4 regions of the Shewanella sp. 10N.286.48.B5 genome follow, and region 1 is predicted to be linked to each of the others. Evidence: predicted binding sites of a transcription regulator. Region 1 holds the regulator's gene; each other region holds the start of a gene.
The links. The regulator sigma-54, encoded in region 1, starts transcription at its own class of promoters, with help from an activator protein. The targets are predictions, from matches to a motif close to GTTGGCACGNNNNTNGNNT.
Positions count from the first base shown of each region.

Region 2: the regulator sigma-54 is predicted to act here: its motif matches at 2,376-2,394, upstream of BCU57_RS20015 (HAD-IIB family hydrolase).
Region 3: the regulator sigma-54 is predicted to act here: its motif matches at 2,450-2,468, upstream of glnA (glutamate--ammonia ligase).
Region 4: the regulator sigma-54 is predicted to act here: its motif matches at 1,829-1,847, upstream of BCU57_RS10340 (DUF3192 domain-containing protein).

Region 1 is NZ_MCVG02000002.1:328,430-332,648, reverse strand. It holds gene rapZ (RNase adapter RapZ) at 1-545, opposite strand, end outside; gene ptsN (PTS IIA-like nitrogen regulatory protein PtsN) at 542-985, opposite strand; gene hpf (ribosome hibernation promoting factor) at 988-1,275, opposite strand; gene BCU57_RS16335 (RNA polymerase factor sigma-54) at 1,299-2,783, opposite strand; gene lptB (LPS export ABC transporter ATP-binding protein) at 2,918-3,649, opposite strand; gene lptA (lipopolysaccharide transport periplasmic protein LptA) at 3,649-4,219, opposite strand, start outside.
Region 2 is NZ_MCVG02000004.1:244,846-249,064, reverse strand. It holds gene BCU57_RS20020 (GGDEF domain-containing protein) at 311-2,146, shown strand; gene BCU57_RS20015 (HAD-IIB family hydrolase) at 2,443-3,294, shown strand; gene BCU57_RS20010 (glycosyl transferase) at 3,296-4,219, shown strand, end outside.
Region 3 is NZ_MCVG02000004.1:116,755-120,973, forward strand. It holds gene BCU57_RS19460 (carbohydrate-binding family V/XII) at 1-605, opposite strand, end outside; gene glnA (glutamate--ammonia ligase) at 929-2,338, opposite strand; gene typA (translational GTPase TypA) at 2,816-4,219, shown strand, end outside.
Region 4 is NZ_MCVG02000001.1:2,414,360-2,418,578, forward strand. It holds gene BCU57_RS10325 (DUF962 domain-containing protein) at 13-327, opposite strand; gene BCU57_RS10330 (GNAT family N-acetyltransferase) at 328-966, opposite strand; gene BCU57_RS10335 (DUF2789 domain-containing protein) at 1,132-1,362, shown strand; gene BCU57_RS10340 (DUF3192 domain-containing protein) at 1,359-1,745, opposite strand; gene BCU57_RS10345 (hypothetical protein) at 1,937-2,269, shown strand; gene BCU57_RS10350 (Zn-ribbon-containing protein) at 2,314-3,087, shown strand; gene syd (SecY-interacting protein) at 3,227-3,880, opposite strand; gene queF (NADPH-dependent 7-cyano-7-deazaguanine reductase QueF) at 4,002-4,219, shown strand, end outside.

The DNA of each region.
Region 1 (4,219 bases):
TCAAACATAAAGTCTGCTTCAGCCGGCATGCCATGCTTAAAGCCAAATGACTCAAAATGTACCACTAATTCTTTATCAACACTGCCTAGCAAGATTTGCCGAACATGATCGCTCAATTCGTAGATATTAGTTTGCGAGGTGTCGATATAGTGATCAACCATTTTGGCTATGGGTTCGAGTAACCGCCCCTCAAGCTTAATGGCTTCTTGTAACGAAATTTGATTCTTAGACAGTGGGTGTAATCGGCGGGTCTCACTAAAACGCTTCAGTAACACTTTATCGTTGGCGTTTAAAAAGAAACTGGTAATGCAGGTATCGTCAGACAGTAAAGCAATTTGCTCTTTGAGTACTTTGCCTTGCTCTTCGATATTACGCACATCGACGCTAATGGCGACAAGCTCGTTACTATCTTTAAGCTGTTCAAGCAGGCTGCCAATCAGTGGCAGTGGCAGGTTATCAACACAGTAATAACCTAAATCTTCAAGCACTCTCAGTGCGACTGATTTTCCTGAACCTGAACGTCCCGATACGATGACAAGTTTCATGCAGTAATAACCTGATAAAGTTCTGTAGCGTCATGACTCTTTCGAAGTCGTTTAAGTATCAATTTATCACTGAGTTTCTCTGCCATGCTAGATAATGTGCTTAGGTGTTGCTGGCACTGATCTGCAGGTACAAGAAGCGCAAATAAAATATCTACAGGTTGCTTGTCTATGGCATCAAAGGCGATTGGCTCTTCGCATTTGATTAAAATAGCAATGGGTTCTTCGATATTATCTAAGCGCCCATGTGGAATTGCTATGCCATTTCCTATACCTGTACTGCCCATTTTTTCACGCGCTATTAGACTTTCAAAAATAGCCTGTGAAGAAAGGGTTGGGTACTGGGCAGCCATTAAATTGCTGATTAATTCCAGTACCTTTTTCTTACTGCCCGGAGTGGCACAGGTAGTGCACGCCGGCTGCAGGATGGTACGAAGTTCCATCGTTAATGCTTAGTGAGTTTCTCTTTATGTTTAATTACCTGACGGTCTAGCTTATCTATCAGGGCGTCTATTGCCACATACATATCAGCGTTACGCGATACAGCAAACACTTCACCGCCTTTTAGGTGCAGTTTGGCTTCGGCAATCTGTTGTAGCTTTTGAACATCGAGCACAACGTGAACATTATTGATCTGTTCGAAGTGTCGTTCAAGCTTTGAAAATTTTGTTTGCACGTATTCCCGTAAAGATTGAGTTATTTCAATATGGTTTCCAGTCAGGTTAATTTGCATAGGTCATCCTCCAATAACAAAAGTTATAAGCTTTTGCGTTGGTTTGAGGGAGGGATGAGCATTGCCTCTCGATATTTGGCTATCGTACGTCGAGCAACGTTAATCCCTTGTTCAGCCAATAGTGTCGCCATTTTACTATCACTAAGAGGCTTTTTCGGGTTTTCTGCAGCTACGAGCTTTTTAATAAATGCGCGAATTGCTGTAGAAGAGCATTCTCCACCATCATCGGTACTTACATGGCTTGAGAAAAAATATTTTAGTTCAAAAAGTCCACGGGGGGTATGCATGTATTTTTGGGTCGTGACCCGCGAAATGGTCGACTCGTGCATTTCAACCGCTTCAGCAATATCATTGAGCACCATCGGCTTCATGGCTTCTTCACCGAACTCAAAGAAACCTTGCTGAAATTGTACGATACAGTTAGCCACTTTTAGTAAGGTTTCATTACGGCTATCGATGCTTTTGATAAACCATTTAGCTTCTTGTAAATGACCACGAATAAATTGGCTGTCAGCTTGGCTTGAACCGCCTTTGGCCATAGCTGCATATTGCTGATTAACGCCAATTTTAGGCATGTTATCGGGATTTAGCTCGACCACCCAGCGACCATTCTTTTTAAGTACAGTAACATCAGGAATGACGTACTCATCTTTAATGGGGGTAATTTGCAAGCCTGGACGTGGATTGAGCGTTTGAATAAATTCAATGGCTTCACGTAAATCATCTTCTTTAAGCTTGGTTTTACGCATCAGTAACCTAAAGTCACGACCGGCGATTAAATCAAGATGATCTTTAATCAGTAACTTAACATTATCTATGCAAGGAATTTCATTAGGGTATTGGCCTAATTGAATTAATAGACACTCACTTAAATCTCGCGCTGCAATGCCGACGGGATCGAAGTGTTGTACCCGTTTAAGTACAGCTTCAACTTCATCGAGTTCGATATCGTCAGTGCCTAAGGATTGCAAAATGTCTTCAACGCTCTGGGTGAGGTAACCGCGCTCATCAATGGCATCAATAATGGCGGTTGCAATCACTAAGTCATTTTCAGAAAAGGGAGTGAGGTTTTTTTGCCATTCAAGATGCTCATACAAGCCTTCACTGGTTTCGCCTTGAAACGGCATATCATTACCGCTCGATACTGCGCCAGAGCCAGAAGTAGGCGAGGCGGTATACACCTCATCCCATGTGGTATCCATAGGGAGTTCTTCAGGCATAGAATCTTTAGTGAGCGATTCAGTGGTATCAACCGTTGAGGTGTCTTTTTCTATGGTGACTTGGCTATTATCACTAAAATCGGTGTCAGTTTGCAGGGCGTTTTCTTTTACGGGCTCTTTGGCTTTAGTGAATTCGTCTTCAAGCTCTAATAGCGGGTTTGAATCAAGTGCTTGTTGAATTTCTTGCTGTAGCTCCAATGAGGAAAGTTGCAATAAGCGAATCGCTTGTTGCAACTGTGGGGTCATGGTTAAGTGTTGACCCATTTTGAGTTGGAGTGAGGCTTTCATGTACCGCTTGTCCCTAATTGAATTACATCATCGCGACGAACAGTGTGGGCGCTAGTTTATGATCCTAGAAAAATAGACTAGATTAAGGTTTGTTGTTGGCCGCGAATGCCATACTAAAAACTGAATAGTGCTAACTATAGCTTGAATTGTTCACCTAAGTATACCGACCTAACTTGCTGATTGACTAAGATCTCAGCAGGTGTTCCTTCAGCAATCAAGTTTCCGTGACTCACAATATATGCTCGCTCACACACATCAAGTGTTTCACGGACATTATGGTCGGTAATTAGCACCCCTAAACCACGGCTTTTAAGTTGTTGAATAATTTTCTTGATGTCGATTACTGAGATAGGATCTACCCCTGCAAAAGGTTCATCTAATAAAATAAACTTAGGATTTGCCGCTAATGCGCGTGCAATTTCAACTCGGCGACGCTCGCCTCCCGATAACGCCATACCTTGGCTATCACGGATATGAGTTATGTTAAATTCTTCTAATAAATGTTCCAGTTCTTCAATGCGCTGCTCATTTGATAAGCTTTTGCGAGTTTGAAGCACTGCCATTATATTATCGTGTACTGTGAGCTTACGAAAAATACTGGCTTCTTGAGGTAAGTAGCCAATGCCTTTTCGGGCGCGCAAATGCATTGGATCTGCGGTTAAATCATCTTCATCGATCAGAATGCGGCCCTTATCACTTTTGACTAGGCCTACGACCATATAAAAGGTGGTGGTTTTACCCGCGCCATTAGGGCCAAGTAAGCCAACAATTTGGCCGGTTTTTACCGTCAGGCTGACATCTTTTACTACCTGGCGACTTTTATAACTCTTAGCGAGATTTTCAGCGGTTAACGTAATTTGGGTCATTAGTCATTTTGCTCAGCTGCTGGGGCTGACAATGTCGCCTGCGCCTCAGCGTTAAGTGATTCAGTTACTTCGGGTGTTTCAGTTGAGTTCACAGCCTCTACAGCAGATAAATTGTTGTTTTCAATTATAGCTGGTGGCGTGTCATCACCGGGTTTAGCGCTGTCTGGTAAATGTGGTTGCTCATCTTTTTTCTTTTCAGAATCAATCAAGTCTGGGTGACTTTCTGGTTGAAAAATAGTGATAACCCGATCTTCACCAGTACCGGTGCTTTCAGCAATTAACTGCTGCTTTTCAATGTTGTAGCTAATTAGGTTACCAGTAACCTGGCTGCCAGCTTGGTCCAATTTAGCATTACCCGTTAAGGTTAAAATGCTAGTGGCAAGCTCATATTTAATTTCATCGGCACTGGCAGTACCAATACGGCCATCATCTAACTCTTGGGAAAATGTCGCAGGGTTACCTGTGGCAACCATGGTTTTTTGGGTGCCGCTTTCGGTGCCAAATGCGCGTAATTCGTCGGCATTAATGTTAATCGACCCTTGAGTCACATTAACTGGGCCATAGAAGATG
Region 2 (4,219 bases), on a different contig from region 1:
CGGCCTCACAAAACGATTCTCGCAAACTCAGATAATTCATCTCAAGCATTAGCCAATGCTAAGTAAACCCAGACTCTATTCATCGTTAACTCTTGCTGTTATGCCTAGTGCATTTTTTTAGGGCTTATCAGGTTTAAGTTACTTGTGTATCAGTTCTGTCAGTCTATTTGTGTCAATTTGTAGGTAGTTGTGAGTTTTGTTGCGAAGCCATTCCATATTACGCCTAAGTCGATATACTACAAAAGTGCTATTTAGCTAACGAAAAATGGATTGTTTGTAGATGAGAAGATTTATCCCATGGCTGTGCAGTATGCTTTTTTTAGCAAGCTTGAGTGCTGTTGCCAATGATGCTTTCCTCAAATTAGAACAATCAATTAAAGGGCTTTCTGCTGCAGAATCGATTGCGTTATTAGACCAATTTGATCTTACAGGCAGCAACTTTGATGCTGAATCTCAAGCAAAGTATTATTTTGTTTATGGCCAGCAGTACGAAAAAACTCGCCAGTTGGAATTAGCTATAGCCAGTTATGATAAAGGTATCGCGCTGGTTAGCTCTTTGGCGGTGACTGATATCTTAATTGATAGCTACTTAGAGCGCTCCTTTGCTAAATATCTCCAAACTAACGATCCTGCGGTTTACTGTGAAGATAGAACACTCGCGCTCCATTATGCTCGTCAGCATAACAACTCAGAATTACTCGCTAAGACATTAACTCAAAATGCTTTTTGTTATACAGAGCCTACTACGGTTCAACAGGGCATTGATTTATTAAGCGAAGCGCTGACAGTCGTTGATAAAAGTAGTGCGCTAAACTTAAACCGTAAAGCTTTGATTTATAATGCGACAGGTAATCTTTATCGGCGTGTGGGATTACATCAACAAGGGTATGAAAACTTTGAAAAAGCCTACCTGACTTGGCAGCGTATTAATGACAAAGAAGACATGTTCAATATGCAACACAATATGCTTAGCGAGGCATTAAAGCTAGGGGATTGGGATAAAGCTCAGAAAAGCCTGACGGTGCAGTTCACTTTGGCCAATGAAGCTAAAGATTACAAAGATTTATTATTTTTCGCGCATCTAAATAGCGGCCGCGTGGCGCTAAGAATGAATGATTTTCCCCTTGCTATTGAGCATTTAGAAAAAGCGGTTGCATTACACCACACTTCCAAAGAAAGTTATTTTAAAACCAGCAATTACTTATATCTGGCGTTAGCTTATTTAAGAATTGGTGATGCAGTAAAAGCGGCTGAAATGGCGCGCGCATTCAAACAAGATAAACACTTTAGTCAAAACCAGCAAAGCATGATTTTACAGGCCGATGCCATAATTGCGATGGATGAGGCTAAGCCCATTGAGGCCGTTAATACGCTGCTTGATGTCATTGATTTAGAAAGGGAGGCGCACCAAAGCGTCATTAGCAACCACGTTATCATTTCTGCGCTTGGTCATAATGACCAATTGGTCAATTTTGAAAATCAATTACTGGCGAATAGGCTTGCTATTAATGAATTAAACTTGGTAGCAGTTGAAGATAAAGAGCGTATTTATCAGCTTAATCTGATGCTACTTTTTGTTTCTGCTGTGGTGTTATTAACCTTGATTATTTTCCTATTGCTCTCGCGGCGATCGTTAAAATTTCGTGCAGAAATTGACTTTCTTACCGGGCTTTATAATCGTGGCCAAACCTTTACCCAAGGTCAGAGCCTCGTTGAAAAAGCGGCAAAAAAACAGCAACCTTTGGCAGTGATCCTGTTTGATATTGATAACTTCAAAACCATTAATGACACTTATGGGCATCATGTGGGCGATCTTGCGCTAAAATCGCTGTCAAAAAGAGTAAAAGCCTTATTAAAAAACAGTGACTTGATAGGTAGGATCGGCGGTGAAGAGTTTTTGATAGTGTTACCCAATACTAATATGGATCAAGCCTTTGCGATATCAGAGCGTTTGCGTCACGGCATAGCATCTCGAGCGTTTCACTTTGACGATATTAGTCTTGATTTAACGGTGAGCATGGGAGTGGTAAATAATATTGATAGCACTAAGTCATTATTTGATTTAGCAAAAATAGCAGATGAAGCACTGTACCGAGCTAAATATGCAGGTAAAAATAAAGTGCACCTTGCTGCTGAGTGCGCATAACCCTTACCAAAAACAGCTTGGCTAATGCAGTCCTATTAGCAAGTGTAATTAGCTAACCTTTAACGCTCTCTTTGCACCGTAATGGTGCAAGGTTTGTTTCAAAATCCTGCATTTATGATCCATTTCTGTGTTTTTTTTAATGTGTTCTTTCCCTTCGGATAAATTATTTAATCAATAAATTCAGTGTCTAATGTTTAGTTTCTAACCATTTTAGTGCAAAGCGCCAAAAGCTGGCATGTAACCTGAAACATTTTTAGGCAGTTGAATAATTGTTTAGGTAATGGAAGGGAATAAATATGACCACAAGACCGCTAATATTTACAGACATGGACGGTACTTTACTTGATCACTTTGATTACAGTTTCTCCAGCGCAATAGCGGTAATTGAAGGATTAAATGAAAAGCAAATTCCTATTATCCCTAATACCAGTAAAACGTTTGCCGAAATGGAAAAGTTTCAGCAAACCATTGGTTTTAACTCACCGTTTATTTCAGAAAATGGCGCAGTGATCTACATTCCCATTGGTTACTTTGACACTCAACCTCAAGACACCTTTACCCAAGGGTATTATTGGGTAAAAGAATTTTGTGAGCCAAGAAGCCATTGGTTAACCTTACTGGAAACCGAGGCCAAAGCATTTACAGAAGATTACCTTGGTTTTTCATCTCTGACAGCCGAAGAGCTTTGTGAGCTAACGGATTTAACCCCAGAAAAAGCCACTCTGGCCTTGGTAAGGCATTACTCTGAGCCGTTATTGTGGACCGGTGATGACACTCGAAAGCAAGCCTTTATGGCCCATATGAATAGCCTAGGCGCGAATATGCTCCAAGGTGGGCGTTTCTTACATGTTGGCGGCCATACAGATAAAGGCCGCGCCATGGACTGGTTAGCCCAGCAATATGCCAATGCTTATCAAACCAACGTGCAAACCATTGCCCTCGGTGACAGTGGTAACGACAGCGCCATGCTAGAGGCGGCTGATATTGCCATTCAAATTAAATCTCCCACTCATACTTTTCCAAAAATCGATACCACATCAACACCGATTCAAAGTAGCCAATACGGCCCTAAAGGCTGGGCAGAATGCCTAGAAGCTTTGTTTTTAAACCCAAAGTCTTCAACATCATTGAAGCTTGAGGAGGCATAACATGGCTGATTTTTACCAAAATGGCATAGTGACTACCCTACATAATCTGACCCAGCGTACCCATGAAGAGATGGAGCAGGACTTACTTAAATTTGCTAAAACGCGGCCGTTAGGGCTGATTTTACCTTCGCTGTATTCAGAGCTAGAGGGTGAAGCCTTACCTGCAATTATTAGTAAATTAAAAGACGTGCCTTACTTAAATGAAATTGTGATTGGGCTTGATAGGGCCGATAAAGAGCAATATAAACAGGCGCTGGGTTTTTTTAATCAGCTGCCACAACACCATAGAGTACTTTGGAATGACGGCCCCAGACTGCAAGCCCTTGATGCTAAATTAAGTGAGTTGGGCCTTGCGCCGAAAGAGCTCGGTAAAGGCCGTAACGTTTGGTACTGCATGGGTTATATTTTGGCGTCCGGCAAAACGGAATCAGTGGCACTGCATGATTGCGATATTGTCACCTATGAAAAATCCCTGCTGGCAAGATTGTTATATCCGGTGGCCAATCCACAGTTTAATTACGAGTTCAGTAAAGGTTTTTATGCCCGCATGTCCAACGGCAAAATTAATGGCCGCGTGTCTCGACTATTGGTCACGCCATTGATTAAAGCCTTACAAAGAGTGGTGGGTCATAATGATTATTTAGAATATATGGACAGCTTTCGTTATCCATTAGCCGGAGAGTTTTCATTTAGACGTGATGTGTTAAACGATTTACGTATTCCCAGTGATTGGGGCTTAGAGATTGGGGTGCTGAGTGAGATGCATCGTAACTATGCTCATAACCGTATTTGTCAGGTGGACATTGCGGATAATTACGATCACAAACATCAGGATTTATCCCTAGATAATGCGGAAGCGGGCTTATCAAAAATGTCGATTGATATCACCAAGGCGTTTTATCGTAAATTGGCTACCCAAGGGGAA
Region 3 (4,219 bases), on a different contig from region 1:
TTCGTTTGCGTATTACGGGCAACGGCAAAAGGGGTATTTAACACTCGCTCATAGGGACTATTTTCAATTTCACTAAATTGTGGCTCACCATCATAGGACAGCAACACGCTCAAGTTATTACTGAAGACGATTTCTGGCGCATCGTTGTTAATATTATCTAAGCTGCGTTTTACCTGCTCAGCATTTTCAAGGCTGGCTGATAAGCGCTCCATGGAAATTTCGAAGCTAGTTGTCGCTAGCGCTTCTGAGACTGTATCGGTGAACGTTTGCTGGTCTTCGGCAGTGGATGATGGCCAGCGCACTTCGGTCACTTCAATATTACGCACCAAAGCAACATCGTCATCAGTATCGATTCTAGCGCTAAACCAAAAAGCGCCAAATACAGGGTCGTCTTGACCTTCCACTTCAAATGACATCGCAGCGCGGCTCATCAAGATATTGCCATCTAACGATTCTGGCTGCGGCTGATAAACCACTAAGGTGCCGAGTTTCGTTTCAACATCTTGCGGCCATTCAATTGCTACTGCCGAAAAGGGTAATAGCAACAATGCTATCCATACAGTTAGCACTTGCAGCCAGAGACGTTTGATATTGGTTATCATCATGAGTCCTTATTTTGCAATCATTTGCTATTAATCATGCGCGACTAATAATTAAAAGCGTGTATTTAAGTATATGTAGTAAAATCCATTTATTGCCAATTTGGTCATGATTAACAAGTTAGCATCTATTTGTTCATTTAATATACCGACAAACACATTGAATTTGTAAAATAGATTGTAGAAAAATCAAACAGCCACTTTGCTAAATATCCATCCACCCTGCCGTTTTATGAATATGCAAAGATCAAAAAAGCCCTTACTGGAAACCAGTAAGGGCTTTTTACTAACTGTTATTTACTACTATAAAAGCGGTCTATAAAGACGTCTTATAGTGAGTAGTAAAGTTCAAATTCAACTGGGTGAGTAGTACGTGCAACACGCTCTGCTTCACCTTGCTTGATAGCAATATATGAATCGATAAAGTCATTAGTGAATACTTCACCTTTAACTAAGAACTCACGGTCCGCATCTAAGCTTGCAAGTGCATCTTCTAGTGAAGTCGCAACTTGTGGGATCTCAGCCGCTTCTTCTGCTGGTAAGTCGTATAAATCTTTATCCATAGCTTCACCTGGGTGAATCTTGTTTTGGATACCGTCTAGACCTGCCATTAATAGCGCAGCAAAACCTAAGTAAGGGTTTGCATGTGGATCAGGGAAACGTGTTTCAATACGACGACCTTTAGGGCTTGGTACCACTGGGATACGGATAGAAGCACTACGGTTACGTGCAGAGTATGCAAGCATGACAGGCGCTTCGAAATGTGGCACAAGACGCTTGTAAGAGTTTGTGCTTGGGTTAGTAAATGCATTCAACGCTTTAGCATGCTTGATGATACCACCAATGTAGTAAAGAGCAGTTTCACTTAAACCAGCGTACTTGTCGCCTGCGAATAAGTTAACGCCATCTTTAGCTAAAGATTGGTGAACGTGCATACCACTACCGTTATCGCCCATTACTGGTTTAGGCATAAATGTCGCTGTTTTACCGTATGCGTGTGCCATGTTATGCACAACATACTTAAGGATCTGAACTTCATCAGCTTTAGCAGTTAGCGTGTTAAAGCGTGTCGCGATTTCGTTTTGACCGGCTGTAGCAACTTCATGGTGATGCGCTTCAACAACTTGACCCATTTCTTCAAGTACTAAACACATAGCACTACGTAAGTCTTGTGATGAATCAACTGGTGCTACTGGGAAGTAACCACCTTTAACGAATGGACGGTGACCAGTGTTACCATCTTCATAGCCAGTACCTGAGTTCCATGCCGCTTCTTTTGCATCAACTTTAGCAAAACAACCTGACATGTCAGCACCAAACTTAACATCGTCAAATAAGAAGAACTCTGGCTCTGGACCAATTAATACTGTGTCAGCAATACCAGTAGACGTTAAGTATTCTTCAGCTTTTTTAGCAATAGAACGTGGGTCACGGTTGTAACCTGTCATTGTGCCTGGCTCTAAGATGTCACAACGGATTAGTGCAGTTGTTTCTTCTGTGAAAGGGTCAAGAACAAACGTGCTCGCATCTGGCATAAGTACCATGTCAGATTCGTTAATGCCTTTCCAACCCGTAATAGACGAACCATCGAACATTTTGCCGTCTTCAAAAAAATCTTCATCAACCTGATGAGATGGGATAGAAACGTGTTGTTCTTTACCTCTGGTATCGGTAAAGCGTAAATCAACAAACTTAACTTCCAATTCTTTAAGTTGCGTTAAAACAGATTCAGCTGACATTCTTAAGCCTCCGGTAGAGTAAGGGTATTCCCTTTTATAATTCAAGTTCACCACTATACTACGACATTAAAGACGCGTATGTGTCGAAATATCACATAATTGACAATCTTAAAGCTATTACCATGCCAACTGAATAAGTATATGATTTTTATATATTTGACTTAATAGCCAATTATCGAAAACACAATTTTGCATCATTTTAGTGCAAGCGCACGCACTATTATGGTTCAAATTCTATTTTGGTGCGCGGCTAAAAACACTGCGCTGATTGTTTGTCACATTTCTGAATCGTTACTATTATATGATGCTATAAATGCCAAAATTGATGGTTATTTTTTAGCTAATCACAAAGTGTACAAAAATAATCCTATCCGCAAAGCGTCTCGTGGAGTAGAATGGCACGCTTTTTTATGGTGGCTAAACTTAATGCCGCTATAAACTCCTATTTATTTGTTTGATGGTATAGAGGTTTTATCCGTGTTAGAGAATTTACGTAACATCGCCATTATTGCTCACGTCGACCATGGCAAAACGACCTTGGTAGACAAGCTTTTGGCACAGTCAGGCACCCTTGAAAGTCGAGGCGAAGCCGCAGAACGTGTAATGGATTCTAACGATCTTGAAAAAGAACGTGGTATCACCATTTTGGCTAAAAATACCGCCATCAAATGGAACGACTACCGTATTAATATCGTAGACACTCCTGGTCACGCCGATTTCGGTGGTGAAGTTGAACGTGTTCTATCTATGGTAGATTCAGTATTACTTTTAGTTGATGCAGTTGATGGCCCAATGCCACAAACTCGCTTCGTAACTAAAAAAGCGTTTGCTCAAGGCCTTAAGCCAATTGTTGTAATCAACAAGATTGACCGTCCAGGCGCTCGTCCTGATTGGGTTATTGACCAAGTATTCGATTTATTCGACAACTTAGGTGCAACTGACGAACAGTTAGATTTCCCTATCGTTTATGCTTCTGCATTAAATGGTTTCGCGACCCTTGATCCAGACGAAACTAGCGAAGACATGACACCTTTATTCCAAGCAATTGTTGAAAAGGTTTCTTTCCCTGATGCTGATGCTGAAGGTGAATGTCAAATGCAAATTTCTCAAATCGATTACAACTCATACGTAGGTGTTATCGGTATTGGTCGTGTTAAACGTGGTAGCGTTAAGCCTAACCAACAAGTAACTATTGTTGGTGCAGACGGTAAGACACGTAACGGTAAAGTTGGCCAAGTATTAGGTTACATGGGTCTTGACCGTCACGAAGTTGCTGAAGCTAACGCTGGCGACATCGTTGCAATTACCGGTCTTGGTGAGCTAAAAATTTCTGACACTATTTGTGCTCCAGGCGCTGTTGAAGCCTTGCCTGCTCTTTCTGTTGACGAACCAACGCTAACCATGACTTTCCAAGTAAACACTTCTCCGTTTGCTGGTAAAGAAGGTAAGTATGTTACTTCACGTAATATCCTTGAGCGTTTAGAGCAAGAGCTAATTCATAACGTTGCATTACGTGTTGAAGAAACTGAATCTCCAGATCGTTTCCGTGTTTCAGGCCGTGGTGAATTACACTTAGGTATCCTAATTGAAAACATGCGTCGTGAAGGTTACGAGCTAGCGGTATCACGTCCAGAAGTAATCGTTAAAGAAATTGACGGTGAAATGTGCGAGCCATTTGAAACCTTAACCGTTGATGTTGAAGAAGAACATCAAGGTGCTGTAATTGAAAAATTAGGTACACGTAAAGGTGACATGAAAGACATGCAGCTAGACGGTAAAGGTCGTGTACGTATCGACTTTATCATTCCTAGCCGTGGCTTAATCGGTTTCCAAACTGAATTCATGACAGCGACTTCTGGTACTGGTCTTATCTACCATTCA
Region 4 (4,219 bases), on a different contig from region 1:
AAACTTGCCTGTTTATGACTTTGAGAGGAATAGCTTTTTTAACATTTGCGCAAACATTACCCAGTCAGCGAACAAACTGTATAGCGGATATTCAAAAGTAGCAGGTTTGTTTTTTTCAAATACAAAGTGACCAATCCATGCAAATCCATAACCGATGACAGGGATAAATAATAGTTGCCACCATTGCTGGCTAACTAGAGTCACCAACAGCAATAACACTATCAGTCCAGAGCCGAGGTAATGTAAGCGCCGACATGTGGCATTTTGATGTTGTGATAAATAAAAAGGATAAAACGACTTAAAGTCTTGATACTGTTTATCAGCCATTTATTGCTCCGATTTACTTTGATAAATTAATATCTCACCATCAACAGAGCCAATGGTTTGATCAGACAAATGGCCAAAACCTTCACCAATAAAAAGCGCTGCATGTTTATCGTTGTTAACAAATACTCCGATCCCATCGAGCTCTAACTGCTCATCGCACCAACTTAACACCGCTTGAATTAATTTTGCCCCATTACCTTTTCTTTGCTCATTAGGGCTCAAAGCGATAAATTGTAAAATACCGTATTGTTTACTCGGTAAACTTTCTAAGATGGTATGCTCTTTTTTAATAAATGCTTGGGTTGAACTCCAACCAGTGCCGAGTACCATTTTTAAACGCCAGTGCCAGTAACGACTTTCACCAAGAGGCACTTGATGGGTGATCACACAGGCGACACCGATGAGACGTTTGCCTTCAAACCAACCAATTAATGGTTGCTCTTGCTGCCATAACTCTGTGAGCTCTTCTCTGATTGCAGCCCGCAGTTTTTGTTCGTAATTGGCTTTATTAGCAGTGGCTAAAGCTTCAATAAAAAATGGATCATCATGATAGGCATTATAAATAATCGATGCTGCAACTCTTAGATCTTCCGCAGTCAAATAAACCGCTCTAGGTTGATCGTTAGTTTGTTCATCCAAAGACGGCGCAGCTTGAGTTTTCGGGGGCAAAGTGTTGTTTTCCATGATGTCACTCTTAACTAATCCAGTTGATAGTCTCAACTTAACAACTTTGAAACATATTGCAATTTAAATAGGGTCACCTAATCTTAGTAAAGTAATATCATTCATACATGGTGAAAGCTCATGGATACGACAACGACAACATTTGAACACTTATTTCAGCAATTAGGATTAAGTTCATCTAAGGAAGATATTAACCAGTTTATCGAACAACATAAACTGGCTAAAAATAGCACCATTGCACAGGCTGGATTTTGGTCAGAATCGCAAAGACACTTTATTGAAGAGGCCTTACATCAAGACGGCCAGTGGTCTGAATTAATAGACCAACTGGACGTTTTATTAAGAAATTAAATGTTTTGGTAAGCAGTTTCACCCCAACCCACTAATTTGTTGTCACTTATCACAACTGGGGTACATTCACTTTTTGTGGTTTTGCCGTCACCTTTACTCCATTGAGTACGGTAGAAAAACACCTGAACCTCTTTCTTCGGACTTTGTGCATCTGCTTGGGTCACATAAGCCTCACTGAAATCAGCCGTTCCCATCAAAATGGTGACTTGATCTTTTGCCATTCCGATTGAAAGTTTCGCTAAGTTATTACGATTAGTTTGTTGTTGTTTTTGCCAATATGAATCACTACGCTTACCTTCGTGATCGCCCACATTCAATACGCAACCAGTTAGTGAAGTCGCTGCTATAGCCATAATTAATGCTGCACCCAATTTTGCTTTCATAATACGTCCCTTTCAAATGGTTCTAATGTAATTTCTACTGAAACTGTTTTTCAGAGTAAGTTATACTGTTCTCAATACTGATTAAGCTAAAAGTGTGCCAAAAGCTAAACCCTTGATTTTATTCATCATTTAAAACCAAGTCTCACTTTTTGAGTAATTTCACTACCAATATTTAAGGATTTTCACTAATTATGAGTCCAATTGAACAAGTCCTTGCGGCGGCAAAATCCATTGCTGTAGCAGGTCATACGCCAACATTAGCGTTAATAAAAGGTAAATTAGGTACGCGGATAGCCATGCCAACCCTTATTCAGGGGTTGCAGCAATTTAAAGCCATCCCCAAAGAGCAATGGCAAGACTTACCCGATTTAGCAGCCATGATACAGCCAGCTAATACTGAAACGGCTCAAGACCCATTAACGGCGCTAGAACAAAAATGGCAGGCTAAATTTGACGCTGTCGAAAGTGAATTTGCCCTAAAGATAGCAGCACTTGAAAAACGAATTGTACAATTAGAAAGTTAAGCACCACATCCTCAATACATTTAACCAGCTAAAAACGGAAAACCATGTTTGTCACTGAACTCAGATTTGAATGTTTCGCCGATACCACTATCACTGCGGCAGAAAAAGCCATTAATAACTTTCTAGAAGCACTCAGAGCCAATGGCCAAGTATTAGGACGAGAATTTGCTATCGCATTTAATGAAGGTGAGTTTAAAGTCAGGCTATTAATACCTGAAAAAAACAGTTTATCAGCCCGTAACAACAGCCCATGGGTCAAGCAAGCATTAACTATGCTAACTGAAGCAAAGTTATTGGCGCCACGTGAAAAGTTTATCGGCCAAGATATCAATTCAGAGCAAAGTAATGTCGGCACTCCCAGCTGGCAGGTGCTTTACACCAGCTATGTACATATGTGCTCACCATTAAGAAGTGGCGACAACCTTCTCCCTATTCCGCTATATCAAACTCCAGCAAGCTTTAATGGCGACCATAAGCGAGTTATTCGCTGGCAAACAGAGTGGCAAGCTTGTGATGAACTGCAAATGGCGGCGGCAACCAAAGCTGAATTTGCAGCATTAGAAGAACTGACCAGTCATAAAAGTGATTTATTTAGACGAGGCTGGGATATCCGCGGCAGAATTGAATTTATTACCAAAATTCCGACTTATTATTATCTTTATCGCGTTGGTGGTGAAAGTTTACAGTCTGAAAAAGAACGAGCCTGTCCACGCTGTGGATCGAAACAGTGGTTATTGGATGAGCCATTATTGGATATGTTTCACTTCAGATGTGAGCCATGCAGAATTGTGTCGAATATCTCATGGGATCATCAGTAATAATTTCAAACGTTATTGTTCTGAAGTATCTAACATCGATCAGAACAGCTGCATCATTAACCTTCTTTTCAACAAAAAGCCTGACTTAATTAATCTATAAGTCAGGCTTTTTGGTTTATCGCAAATTAATAACGTTGATCTATGACTTTCGTCTCAATAAGTCATTCCACATCATTTTCATTCGCTGCCAAATCCCCGGATGTGGCACATGGCCATGATCTTCTTCTACAGGTTCAATTGCTGGTGTGACTCTTGGCGTTAGGCTATCGATAAACCCAGCTAGGCTATTAGCAAGCTTTTCATGGGGCTTATTGCCTGGCACTTCAATCCACACACTGCCATCTTCATTATCAACCGTTAGCATGTTATCGCCATCACCCAATACACCGATAAACCAGGTTGGTGCTTGTTTGAGTTTTTTCTTCATCATCAAATGGCCAATGATATTTTGCTGCAAAGATTCAAAGTCTTGCTGATTCCAAACTTGCAGTAATTCGCCTTCACCCCAGTTTGAATCAAAATACAGTGATGCTGAAAAGAAGTGGCCGTAAAAATCATTGATATCATCATGCAGCTTAAGCTCTAAAGCATGTTCGACATTACTAAAGTCTGCGGTGCTTTTACGCTTAACAGTCTGCCAAAATACCGCTTCATCAGATTCAAGATCATACTGGCCCTCAATACAACTAGACCCTTGACCCATTGGGTAAAATCGCGGTAATTCCCCTAAGGTATCTTGGTAAGCTTGAATATAACGGTTAGAAAATTGATCCAATGATGTTGAACAAGACACTTAAGATGCTCCAATATTGTTTGTGACCAAATAGATTGGTGTATTTGTCACGTACAGTGATTACCTAATTATATAAATTGGTATTATAATAAAGGCCTATTTTGACACGGAAACACACTAGATGACACACAATCACGATCCCTATAGTGATGCTGAAGCACTTAAAGGTTTAACTTTAGGTCAAGCGACGCAATATCAAGCTGAATATGATGCATCATTGCTGCAAGGGGTTCCTCGTAAGCTAAATAGAGATGCCATTGCATTAACGGCTGAGTTACCTTTTCAAGGTGCTGATATTTGGACTGGCTATGAACTATCTTGGCTTAATGCCAAAGGCAA